DNA from 4 places in the Exiguobacterium sp. s78 genome. Region 4 is predicted to be linked to each of the others. Evidence: riboswitches for the same ligand, from Rfam matches in the RefSeq annotation. Region 4 holds a riboswitch; each other region holds the start of a gene.
The links. A riboswitch is a leader RNA that binds a small molecule or an ion and turns the genes downstream of it on or off. The one in region 4 is predicted to bind S-adenosylmethionine.

Region 1 (3,143 bases), on a different contig from region 4:
GTCCGGATTCGACCAGACGCGTACCGGATTGAGTAACTCGCTTGGAACACCTGGAACTTCAAGTGGCATATGAAGTCCGAAAATCGGATGTTCTTCTGTTGGAATCGTTGCGAGTGTGCCGTTGACGGCAGCATTGACCATCGTCCGTGTATACGATAGCTTCATACGACTACCTGTTCCGTAAGCACCACCTGTCCAGCCTGTGTTGACGAGATAAACAGTGACACCATGACGATCAATCAATTCGCCGAGCATCGTCGCATATTTTTCAGGCATCAGTGGAAGGAACGGTGAACCGAAGCATGTTGAGAATGTTGCTTCCGGTTCCGTGACACCGCGTTCTGTTCCGGCGAGTTTTGATGTATATCCTGATAGGAAGTGATACATCGCTTGTTCTTTCGTCAATTTACTGATCGGAGGCAAAACACCGTACGCATCGGCCGTCAAGAAGACGATCGTCTTCGGATGACCAGCACGTGAAGGAACAGCGATATTATCAATCGCTGTGATCGGATAAGCAGCACGCGTATTTTCCGTCAACGATGTGTCATCGTAATCAGGGTGACGGGCTTCGTCGAGCACGACGTTTTCAAGGACGGTTCCGAAACGGATCGCGTCAAAGATTTGCGGTTCTTTTTCGCGTGATAAGTTAACGGTCTTTGCATAACATCCACCTTCGATGTTGAAGACACCGTCGTGCGACCAACCATGCTCATCGTCTCCGATCAATTGACGGCTATCGTCTGCTGAGAGGGTGGTCTTACCAGTACCGGATAGACCGAAGAACAAGGCGACGTCGCCTTCGTGTCCGACGTTTGCCGAGCAGTGCATCGAAAGGACATTTTCTTGTGGCAAGAGGTAATTCATGACGGAAAAGATGGATTTTTTGATTTCGCCCGCATATTCGGTTCCACCGATCAAGACGATCCGGTGTTCGAATGACATGGCGATGAACGTCTCGGAGTTCGTTCCGTCAACGGCAGGATCTGCTTTGAAATGTGGCGCGTAGACGACCGTGAACGGTTCGAAGGCAGCCACTTCAGGATACTCGCGTAAAAAGAGTTGTTTGGCAAACAGGTTATGCCAAGCATATTGTGTGAGCACACGGACCGGAAGGGTGAAGTGCGTATCTGCCCCAGCAGCAGCTTCTGTGTAATAGAGCTGATCGGCTTCGTTCATGTAACGAAGAACCTTTTGCAACAATTGTTCAAATTTGTCTCCATCCATCGGTTGGTTGACATGACCCCAATCAATGTGAGACTCGCAGGAAGAATCACGGACGATGAACTTATCTTTTGGTGAACGACCTGTAAATTTCCCCGTTTCTACAGATAATGCGCCGTTCTCAGCAAGGACACCTTCTTCGTTTCGAATCGCATGTTCGACTAGTTCAGCAACAGATAGTTGTTTGAACACATGCTCTTTCTTGAGTAGTTCTTCGATATTCAGGACCGTCATCGGCATCCTGACCCCACCTTTCCCCTACGTTGGTTTTGGCTCACTGTATTTAGTATGACACATTTATTATATATGACATACTAAAGAGAGAGCAATCATTTTCTGATGCTGATTTCTATTTATCTGGAAACGCTTTCAGCATTAACAGTTTAACATCTCTTTCAAAAAGTTTCGACTAGAATTTGAAACCTTGCTTGACAGAGTAGGTACAACTTTATATCATGTAATTCGTAACGGATACTCTTATTCTGAGCAGGTGGAGGGAACAAGGCCCGAAGAAACCCGGCAACCGTCCTACATTAATTCACATATTAATGAGGGAAAAGGTGCTCTCCTGAAGCGAAGTAAACACTTCGAACGATAAGAGGGTAAAGGAAGAACGCACAACCTTTCCCTGACCATTTTTTGGACTTGGAAAGGTTTTTTTCATTTTACCGTCCCACTCAACTAGGGGAAATGAGTACACCGTCAAATTCTTTTTTGGGAGGGTCATACATGACAAACCTTAATCGCCGACTATTCACGTCGGAGTCAGTCACTGAAGGTCATCCAGATAAAATCTGTGACCAAATTTCGGATTCAATTCTTGATGCAATCCTCGCAGCGGATCCAAACGCACGTGTTGCAGCAGAAACTTCTGTTACAACAGGTCTCGTTCTCGTTGCAGGTGAGATCACGACATCCACTTACGTCGACATTCCAAAAGTCGTTCGTGAAACAATTCGTGAAATCGGCTACACACGCGCGAAATACGGTTTCGACGCGGACACATGTGCTGTATTGACATCAATCGATGAGCAATCAGCAGACATCGCTCTTGGTGTCGACCAAGCACTTGAAGCACGTGAAGGTAGCATGTCTGATGCAGAAATCGATGCAATCGGTGCAGGAGACCAAGGTCTCATGTTCGGTTATGCAACGAAAGAAACACCAGAACTCATGCCACTTCCAATCTCGCTTTCACACCGTCTCGCACGCCGTTTGGCAGAAGTGCGTAAAAACGGTCAACTCGACTACCTTCGTCCGGACGGAAAAACACAAGTCACGGTCGAATACAACGAGAACAACGAGCCGGTTCGTGTCGATACGATCGTCATCTCGACACAACACGCAGAAGAAGTCACGCTTGAGCAAATCCAAGCTGATTTGAAAGAACACGTCATCACACCGGTCATCCCGGCTGAATACATCGACGCAGCAACGAAATTCTTCATCAACCCAACTGGTCGTTTCGTCATCGGCGGACCACAAGGAGATGCTGGATTGACTGGTCGTAAGATCATCGTTGATACGTATGGTGGATACGCACGCCACGGCGGTGGAGCATTCTCAGGTAAAGATCCAACAAAAGTCGACCGTTCAGCTGCATACGCAGCACGTTATGTCGCGAAGAACCTCGTTGCTGCAGGTCTTGCAGACAAAGCAGAAGTTCAACTCGCATACGCAATCGGTGTCGCGCACCCGGTATCAATCGCGGTTGATACATTCGGTACAGGAAAACTTCCTGAAGCACAACTCGTTGAATTGGTTGCTGAAAACTTCGATCTTCGTCCGGCTGGAATCATCAACATGCTTGATCTCCGTCGTCCGATTTATCGTCAAACAGCTGCATACGGTCACTTCGGTCGTACAGATGTTGAGCTTCCATGGGAGCAAACAGATAAAGCAGCAGTTCTTGAAGAACA
Region 2 (3,143 bases), on a different contig from region 4:
ATTGTAAGTACAGCGTTGACGACGATTTCTCCCATGTTTCATTATCCCCTTTCGTGATTACCTGTATCTGTACCCATTTTCACGAAAAGACACACGTCAAAGGAGCTTGAAGATGCAAACTCAACTTTTTGAAGCACTTGAACAATTCGAACCGACGATGATCGCGTTACGTCGTGATTTTCATCGACATCCGGAACTCTCTTTCCAGGAAGTCCGCACACCAGAACGAATTGCAAACTTTTACGCGGAGCAGGGCATCCCTTATCAAACAGCCGTCGGAGGTCGTGGTGTCGTCGCGACGATCGAAGGCAAACAGCCTGGTCCGACGATTGCGGTCCGTGCAGATTTCGATGCTTTACCACTTCAAGAAGAGACGACGCTTGCCTTCCGGTCGATCCATCCCGGTGTCATGCATGCTTGCGGGCATGATGGTCACACGGCAATGGTGATGGCCCTGGCTGCTACGCTCTATCCGTTACGTGATCAATTGCAAGGAACGATTCGAATCATTCACCAGCATGGTGAAGAGGTCTTTCCCGGTGGAGCCGTCCAAATGATTGAAGCCGGTGTCCTCGAAGGTGTCGATGCGATTTTTGCGACACATCTCGAAAATGATTTACCGGTTGGTACGATTGGGTTTCGGGAAGGACATACATTATGTGCGATCGACGAATTCGAAATCATCGTTCATGGTCAAGGCGGGCATGCCCAAGCACCACATAAAACAAAAGATGCGCTCGTCGCTGGAGCGCAGCTCGTCTGTAACTTACAGCATCTCGTTAGTCGACGGGTCGACCCGTTCGAGCCGGCAGTTCTTGCAATTGGTTCTTTCCATGCGGGAACGGCGCCGAACATCGTCACGGGTGAAGCACGCATCGTCGGTGAAATTCGGACGTTCAATGAGACATTGCGGCATCAGCTCCGGCAAGAAGTCGATCTTGTCGCCAAAACGACATGTGCCGGCATCGGTGCTACCTATTCAATCGACTTCACGACGGGTTACCCGGCGCTCTGGAATCATCCGGACGAGACAAAACTTGTTCAGGAAGCCGCTTCTTTCTTACCGGAAGCATCCGTCCGGGCACTCACACCAATGATGGCTGCGGATGACTTCGCGCATTATCTAACACATGTCCCGGGAAGTTATTTCTTCACTGGCTCCGGATATACGGACGGTCGCGTCAACTATCCACAGCATCATCCGCAGTACGAAATCAACGAACAGGCGTTGTTGATTGGTGCGAAGACACTCGGAGCGACGGTTTTACGTGCCTTAAAACCTAAGGATTGACTTTATTTCTGTGTGAATGGTATCATCACAACAATGATAACGAATGACATCAACTTCATATACCCTTATCAAGAGTGGACCGAGAGATCTGGATCGATGACGTCCCAGCAACCTGCGCATAGCAAGGTGCTACGACCAGCAAAGCGAAAGCTTTGGTTGATAAAAAGCGGCGACTCCTTTTGCAACCAAGCGAAGGAGTCGTTTTCGTTTTCTCGCTGTCAGACATACAATGGGGATTTCCCACGGAGAGGAAGAGACAGATGGAAAAAGCAACATTTGCAGGTGGATGTTTTTGGTGCATGGTGACACCGTTTGAAGAATTACCAGGAATCGAGGGAATCGTATCAGGTTACATGGGCGGACACGTCGACAATCCGACATACGAGCAAGTCAAAACAGGAACGACGGGACATCTCGAAGTCGTCCAAATCACGTTTGATCCGAGCCTGTTCCCGTACGAGCGTCTGCTCGAACTCTACTGGCCACAAACGGATCCGACGGATGCAGAAGGTCAATTCCAAGATCGCGGCACGCAGTACGCACCAGCGATCTTCTATCATACGGATGCACAGCACGAAGCAGCGATCGCTTCCCGTGACGCCCTTGCTGCAAGCAATCGTTTCAAACAACCGATCGTGACGCGGATCGATGCCGCTTCTGAATTTTATCCGGCGGAAGAGTACCATCAAGACTTCCATAAGAAAAATCCAGAACACTATAAAAAAGATCGTGCTGCTTCTGGTCGCGATGCTTTCATCGAGCAGGAATGGAAAGATACGACGACGGTCTAATCACTTCGAACCATATACAGTAGCTGAAACTGATTTCAAACATCTCGTTCTTACCCTACTTTCAGTAAAAAGTGGAGGATGATCGAGATGTCGTGGAATCAGTTTTTTTTGTATGTAAAAAAATGATGTCTTCTTTACCAACACCCTTACATAAATTTGTAATCGTTTACAAAATAAGCCTTTTGTTTTACGGTTAATAAAAATTAACCGGTTAAAAAGGAGATCAGTGCATGGAACAAAAAGCGATTCACATGTTAGAGAACTATGAACAGTTAAAAGTGATCAGTGATCCGTTACGAACAAAAATCCTCATGTTTCTCGTCGAAAAACCACACACGGTACATCAGTTAGCCCACTTGCTGACGTTATCCCGCGCGAAGGTCCTCTATCACGTACGGGAACTTGAAAAGCATGACTTGATTCGTCTCGTCCGTACGGAAGAACAGGGCGGCAATCTATTGAAATACTATCAAGCGATTGCTCGAGGATACATTCCTGCCGATCATCTACTGAACTTCGTCGAGACGAATGAAGCGACCCGGCAGTCGTATCTTGAGGTACTAGACCGGGCAAAGACACGCGTTCTTACGGCTCCGACAGCTACTTTTTCTCCTTCATCTTCGAACATCGAGGACTGGATGAGCTTATCACTTCAAAAGGAACTGGCGATGTCTGAAGCCGATTTTCGGCAGTTTGCTACAAAATATCGTGCTCTATTGGACGAGTTCACACGGTCCCCTTCACTAGACAAAAAAGATAAAAAACACTTCTATATCATGACGACTGCCTTTGCAATTGATGAACCACTATTTGAGAATGACGACGTCTAAACCGGAGGTGCCACATGCTGCCTATTGAAATGGATACGCAACAATCGCTGTTTAAAAATCGATCTTTTTTATTTTTATGGGGGTCCGGTATGTGCTCTGCCCTCTCCCTATCAACCTATCTGTTTGTTGAACAATGGTATGTCATCCATACGCTAAACCAGGCGTCATATCTTGGATTCGTCCTCATGGCCACCTTGTTACCCCGTATTTTTCTCATGTTATTCGGTGGCG
Region 3 (3,143 bases), on a different contig from region 4:
CACCGTTTCGTGGACATGATTTTCTAAAGCAAGCCGTCGCGCGCTTTTATGCGACTGAATTCGGTGTCACAATCGATCCGGCAACGGAAGTCGCAATTCTCCTCGGCAGTAAAGCCGGCATCGTCGCCTTACCGCAGACGATCGTCAACCCTGGAGAAGGTGTCATCGTTCCGGATCCAGGATACCCGGATTACCTGTCTGGCGCAGCACTTGCTGGCGCATTCCCGATCACGCTTCCGTTACTTGAGAAAAATAACTTCTTACCGGATTACGACTTACTTGATACGACGGACGTCGAGCGTGCCCGGATGTTGTTCCTCAACTACCCGAGTAATCCGACGGGTGCGACCGCGACGGCAGAAGCCTTCGAACAGACAGTCGCTTTCGCCGATGCCCATGATATCTGTGTCGTCCATGACTTAGCATACGGCGGCATCAGTTTCGATGGTCCGACGCGAAGCTTCCTGCAGACGGAAGGGGCAAAAGACGTCGGGATCGAGCTATTCTCACTCTCAAAACGCTTCAACATGTCCGGCTTCCGGATTGCCTTCGCGATCGGAAATCCGTCCGTCATCTCAAGCATCGAAACATACCAAGAACATCTCTACGTCAGTGCCTTCACACCGATTCAGCATGCGGCGACCGTTGCCCTCACGAGTGACCAAACGTGCGTCCGTGAGTTAAGTAGCTTGTATGAAACACGACGCGATGCGTTGTTCGCAAAACTCGATGCGATTGGTTGGAGTGGTCCACGCCCAGGCGGTTCCTTCTTCGTCTGGCTTCCTGTTCCAGAAGGTTACACGTCCCAAAGCTTCACCGATCATCTACTTGACGAAGCACACGTCGCCGTGACCCCGGGATCATTTTTCGGCGAATACGGTGAAGGCTACGTCCGGATTAGCTTGATTGCTGACGTCGAACGTCTAGAAGAAGCCGTCGATCGAATCGGAACGCTCAACCTGTTCCGGACACCTGTTGCGGAATAATTCTGAAAAAACATTTGACAGATGGGAATCATTTCCGTTAAAGTAAATCCCAACAGCATAACTACTTATCGAGAGCGACCGAGGGATTAGGCCCAACGACGTCCGGCAACCACCTGTAAGGAACGGTGCCACATCCTACAGAATGATTTTCATTCTGAGAGATAAGTTACGAAATCTTACACTTTCGTCGCTTTTTTCTGGTTGCTCTGCTACTAGGAAAAAGCGACTTTTTTTGTATGAGGAGATGAGCGGATGATTGAATTCAAACACATTACAAAACGGTTCGTTCGAGACCGGACCCCGATTTTTGCATTACGGGATGTCGATTTGACGATCCAAAAAGGAGAAATCTTCGGAATCATCGGTGAGTCTGGTGCCGGTAAAAGTACGTTGCTTCGCCTGATCAACGGGCTCGAGCATCCAACACAAGGAACCGTCAAGGTCGACGGTGTCTCGCTCGGCGGGATGTCAAAAGCAGATTTACGTCAACTTCGCTTGCGGACAGGAATGATCTTTCAGCATTTCCAATTGATCCAGTCACGCAACGTCGCGGATAACATCGCTTTTGCACTCAAGGCCGCTGGCGTCAAACGTGCAGATTTCCCGGAGCGAATTCGCGAACTCGTCTCGCTCGTCGGACTTGAAGGATTTGAGACGAACTTCCCGAGTCAATTAAGCGGTGGGCAGAAACAGCGCGTCGGGATTGCCCGGGCACTCGCAAACAATCCGACCGTCTTGTTATGTGATGAAGCGACATCCGCTCTTGATCCCGTTACGACACTACAGATTCTTGAACTGCTGAAGGATTTGAATGAACGACTCGGATTGACGATCGTCCTCATCACGCATGAGATTGATGTCGTCAAACAGATTTGCCATCGCGTCGCGGTCATGTCGCAAGGTGAAGTCGTCGAAGTCGCCTCAACCTATGACTTGTTCAGTCAAGCTAAGCATCCGGTGACGCAACATTATGTCGATACGGCATTACAAATCGAATTGCCGGAACGCATCTTACAGGCAACCCCAGGTAAGATCATCCGCTTGCAGTTCACAGGCGAGAAGACCGGTGAAAGTACGTTATCAGAAGCGATCCGCCGTTACGATATCTCAGTCAGCATCTTGCACGGCAAGGTCGACTACATTCAAGACGTCGCCTTCGGTGTCCTGATTGTCAGCTTGACGGGATCATCCGATCAAATCGCTCCTGCCCTTGACTGGCTCGCGACGGAACTTCACGCACTCGAGGTGATTCAGGATGTGGCTTGATCGTATTCAAACGATGTTACCGGAGCTCTTGAAGGCACTCGGCGAGACAGCATGGATGGTTGGTATTTCACTTGCTTTCGCATTGGTCGTCGGGATTCCGCTCGGAATTCTCTTGTTCGTCACCGACCGGGGATTATTTTTTCAAAACCTTGCCGTCCGCCGTGTTCTTGACTTCGTCGTCAACATCGTCCGGTCGCTACCGTTCATCATCTTGCTGGTTGCCCTCATTCCATTAACGAAGTTCTTACTCGACAATACGATCGGTCCGACGGCAGCGTCCGTCAGCCTTAGTGTCGCAGCGATTCCGTTTCTCGCGCGCCTTGTCGAAACATCACTCCGCGAGATTCCGCCTGGTTTGATTGAAGCAGCAGAAGCATGTGGGGCGAAACCCTTGCGGATCATCGTCAGTGTCCTCTTACCGGAAGCACTCCCTGGCATCATTCAGGGCATCACATTAACGACGATCAGCTTAATCGGCTTCTCAGCGATGGCTGGTATCGTCGGCGGCGGTGGTGTCGGTGACCTCGCGATCCGTTTCGGTTACTATCGCTACGATAATCTCATCATGATCGTGACGATCGTCGTGCTCATCGTCATCGTTCAAAGTATTCAAGCACTTGGCAATCAACTGGCGCGAAAAACAGATAAACGCTAATCATACATACAAAGGGAGAGTGGAATCATGAAAAAACGATATGCCTTTTTAGCAACAGCCTTACTTGGTGCAGGAGTCCTCGCGGGATGTGGAGACAGCAGTGCTGATGAAAAAGACAAGACGATCAAGATTGGTGCGACGAGTGGTCCGTATAGCGACATGGTCAAACAAGCGATCCAGCCACAACTCGAAAAGAAAGGCTATAAAGTCGAAATCGTCGAGTTCAGCGATTACAT
Region 4 (3,143 bases):
CGTGATATGACGTTGCTTGAATCCTTCGATACTTGCTTGATAGCTTGAAGTGATCGCGACATCGGCACCTACTTCAAAGTAGTCACGATGGACGTGTTCGATCTGTTCTGGTGCTTCGATTAAGAGACGTGCTGACCAAAGCGGATCGTTCAGGTCGAATCCCTTCTGTTCAAGTTCGGTTGCAAGGGCACCATCTAAAATAAGAAAGGGAACTTCCTGTAATCGTTGATCAACTGGATTTTTGATTCGGGACATCTTCAACACTCCGTTTCTGAGAAGAATTCGTGAACGCATGAACGATATAACAGATCACGATGAATGGAATACCACAATACAAGGCAATTCGTTGTGTCGGATCAAATCCGATACCAATCAGAGAAATCAAACAAACGACGAAAGCGGCGATCGGTACAAATGGAAAGAGTGGTGTGCGATAGACCAATTCGTCGACCGTATGCCCTTCACGGAGGAATTGTTTCCGGAAACGATACTGGGCAACGCTGATACTCATCCAAACGACGACGACAGCGAGACCGGAAATCGAGACGAGCGCGATATAGACACTTCCTGCTGCATAGATGCTAGACAGCAAGGCAAGTCCTCCGCCAAGCATGCTGAACAATACGGCTCGAAGTGGAACCCCACTTGGCGTCACCTGGGCGAAGAAGCGTGGAATCATGCGTTCGTTCGCAAGCGACCAGAGCATCCGAGAGGCGGCGTAAAGTCCAGAATTCGCTGCCGACAAGATCGCTGTCAAAATGACGAAGTTCATCACGTCTGCCGCATACGGAATTCCGATCCGTTCAAACACGGCGACGAACGGACTTTCGAGTACACCTTTCCCATCCGTTGGTAATAAGACGGCTAACACGATGATCGTACCGACGAAAAAGAGGACGAGTCGCAAAATTGTCGTCCGGATCGCAAGCGGAATCGTCCGTTTCGGATCGACTGCTTCACCCGCTGCGACACCGATTAGTTCCGTTCCCGAGTAAGCAAAGTTCACGGCAAGCATCGTCATGAAGATGACGAAAGCGCCATTTGGGAACAACCCGCCTTCGGTTAACGAAGAAAAGAATGGAGCCGGGCTACCATCTTGCAGTGGAATGAAGCCGACGATTGCTCCCGCACCGAGTAAAATGAAAGCAATGATCGTCACGACCTTAATGGCGGAAAACCAAAACTCGACTTCAGCAAACACACGAACCTTCAAGACGTTGATACCAAGGATCATCGCAGCGAACAATGCGCTGAACACCCATACAGGAATCGACGGGAACCAACGTTGCATTAAAATGCCTGCTGCCGTGAATTCTGAACCAAGGGCGACCGTCCACGTCAGCCAGTAGAGCCAGGCCACTGTATAACCGGTGCCGGGCCCGATGTACTTCGTTGCGTATTTATGGAATGATCCGGTTTCCGGCATGTGCACGGCGAGTTCACCGAGACTTAACATGACTAAGTAAACGACGACGGCCCCAATCAAATACGATAAAATCGTTCCGACACGTCCTGCTTGTTCCAACGTATAACCTGTACTTAAAAATAATCCGGTTCCAATGACACCACCTAACGACAGCATGATCAAATGACGTGATTCCATCTTGCGTCGAAATGCTCCGCTCGTTTTCATGAATCCATTTCCTCCTCATTCCACCTATTTCAAACAAAAAACGCATCCTCACGGATGCGTCGGTCGACAATTCGGAAATCTTATCGATCGGGTGCAGCACCCGCAGGAATTAGCACAGTATCTTTCGACCTGTTGCTGAGGTTTCATAGGGCCAGTCCCTCCACCTCTCTGGATAAGTATGTAATTGTTCATAACCCTATCAAGTCTTTTTCAAATTGTCAACACAATTCAGAATACTTCTATCAAAAAAACATTCCGCATCGTATCGATCCGGAATGTTTAAAGGGTTACTTTTTAGCGAATAAATCCGCTGTTTTCAAGGCTGCACGAACCGCTTTCCGGTTCAATGTTCCTTGCTGATGCTTCATTTTCTTCGTTTGGGCAGCCAGTTGCGCTTTGAGTGCCGCAATCTCTTGATCCTTTTGAGCCGTTCCTGTTTGTTTCTGCAATGCTTTGATTTTCTTATCTTTTTCAGCTAATTGTGCTTTTGTTTGTTTTTGCGCATCCGCAATCTTCTTCTCTTGTTCCGGGAAGAACCGTTCAAAACGAGCGACTGCTTCCTCAAGACTTACGCCAGAAATCGGCTGGACTGGTGGGAGCAACTCGGTTTGCGCCATTTGACGGTCAAACGGTACATTCTCAGGATAGTTCGTCTCTTGATAAATATGCTCAAGATTGTTCACGTTCAAGAAGTCAACGAAGTTGTCGAAGTTACGCGCTTGAACACGTGCCGGACTTTGGAAGTCAGCATTTGCTACGACGTCGGATAATTGTGTATCCGCTTTGATGTCGTTCGCCCAAATGTGCGTCAACTGATGGTAATCCGTCAATTCGCGCATCCGTGCATCTTTTGGAATGAGGATACTCGGCGTACCCGCAAGTGTCGCTGTGATGTTTCCGTGTAAACGAGCTCCAAAACTGAGGTCTGCTTGACCGATAAAATCAAACCATGTCTGTGCGTTCAAGAAGAAACGAACCCGATCGTTCATATAAGCAGGATCCGACATCTTCACCGGATAGTTCGTCACTGAAAGATCTGCGATCGGGTGCGTCCCTGTATACGTCAACTTCAGTTCCTTCATCCACTGTGGAATGAAGTAGTGATTCGGATACTCTTCCATCCCGCGCGTAATGAAATCAAGAACGTTTTGTGGTGCCAAACGTGACGAGTTGACCGTAATCATCGACTCAGGTGTGATGTTCGTTTCACGGATGTGCAAATCACGACCGAACGCGTACATCGAAGGACATCCGATAACGCGATGATCAATCCCTTCGCGGAAACCAAGACGTGTTAAGTATTTCGACGTGATCTCCCCGCGAAGACCTAGCATGCTCGAGCGCTCGAGAACGGCACTGACGAACGCTTTGACATCTTCATCGAATGGGAATCCACCATCTAAGTCTGGTTCAAACGGTGCACGTAACCCTACACCGATGACGACGACTGGAATTTTTAATTTTTTGATGAGACGTGTATATTTCCGTAACGTCGGTACGAATTCTTTTC

Region 1: it holds a riboswitch for S-adenosylmethionine, as region 4 does, so the genes downstream of both, metK (methionine adenosyltransferase) here and KNQ18_RS13450 (amino acid permease) in region 4, are expected to answer to the same signal.
Region 2: it holds a riboswitch for S-adenosylmethionine, as region 4 does, so the genes downstream of both, msrA (peptide-methionine (S)-S-oxide reductase MsrA) here and KNQ18_RS13450 (amino acid permease) in region 4, are expected to answer to the same signal.
Region 3: it holds a riboswitch for S-adenosylmethionine, as region 4 does, so the genes downstream of both, KNQ18_RS01275 (methionine ABC transporter ATP-binding protein) here and KNQ18_RS13450 (amino acid permease) in region 4, are expected to answer to the same signal.

The regions. Positions count from the first base shown of each region.
Region 1 is NZ_JACSNB010000001.1:512,786-515,928, forward strand. It holds gene pckA (phosphoenolpyruvate carboxykinase (ATP)) at 1-1,464, opposite strand, end outside; SAM riboswitch class I at 1,699-1,825, shown strand; gene metK (methionine adenosyltransferase) at 1,954-3,143, shown strand, end outside.
Region 2 is NZ_JACSNB010000002.1:294,905-298,047, reverse strand. It holds gene KNQ18_RS12925 (putative quinol monooxygenase) at 1-35, opposite strand, end outside; gene KNQ18_RS12920 (M20 metallopeptidase family protein) at 113-1,291, shown strand; SAM riboswitch class I at 1,354-1,457, shown strand; gene msrA (peptide-methionine (S)-S-oxide reductase MsrA) at 1,552-2,082, shown strand; gene KNQ18_RS12910 (winged helix-turn-helix domain-containing protein) at 2,313-2,912, shown strand; gene KNQ18_RS12905 (MFS transporter) at 2,927-3,143, shown strand, end outside.
Region 3 is NZ_JACSNB010000001.1:260,389-263,531, reverse strand. It holds gene KNQ18_RS01280 (aminotransferase class I/II-fold pyridoxal phosphate-dependent enzyme) at 1-986, shown strand, start outside; SAM riboswitch class I at 1,049-1,154, shown strand; gene KNQ18_RS01275 (methionine ABC transporter ATP-binding protein) at 1,239-2,252, shown strand; gene KNQ18_RS01270 (methionine ABC transporter permease) at 2,242-2,907, shown strand; gene KNQ18_RS01265 (MetQ/NlpA family ABC transporter substrate-binding protein) at 2,935-3,143, shown strand, end outside.
Region 4 is NZ_JACSNB010000003.1:71,027-74,169, reverse strand. It holds gene mmuM (homocysteine S-methyltransferase) at 1-255, opposite strand, end outside; gene KNQ18_RS13450 (amino acid permease) at 230-1,633, opposite strand; SAM riboswitch class I at 1,711-1,812, opposite strand; gene KNQ18_RS13445 (polysaccharide pyruvyl transferase family protein) at 1,921-3,143, opposite strand, start outside.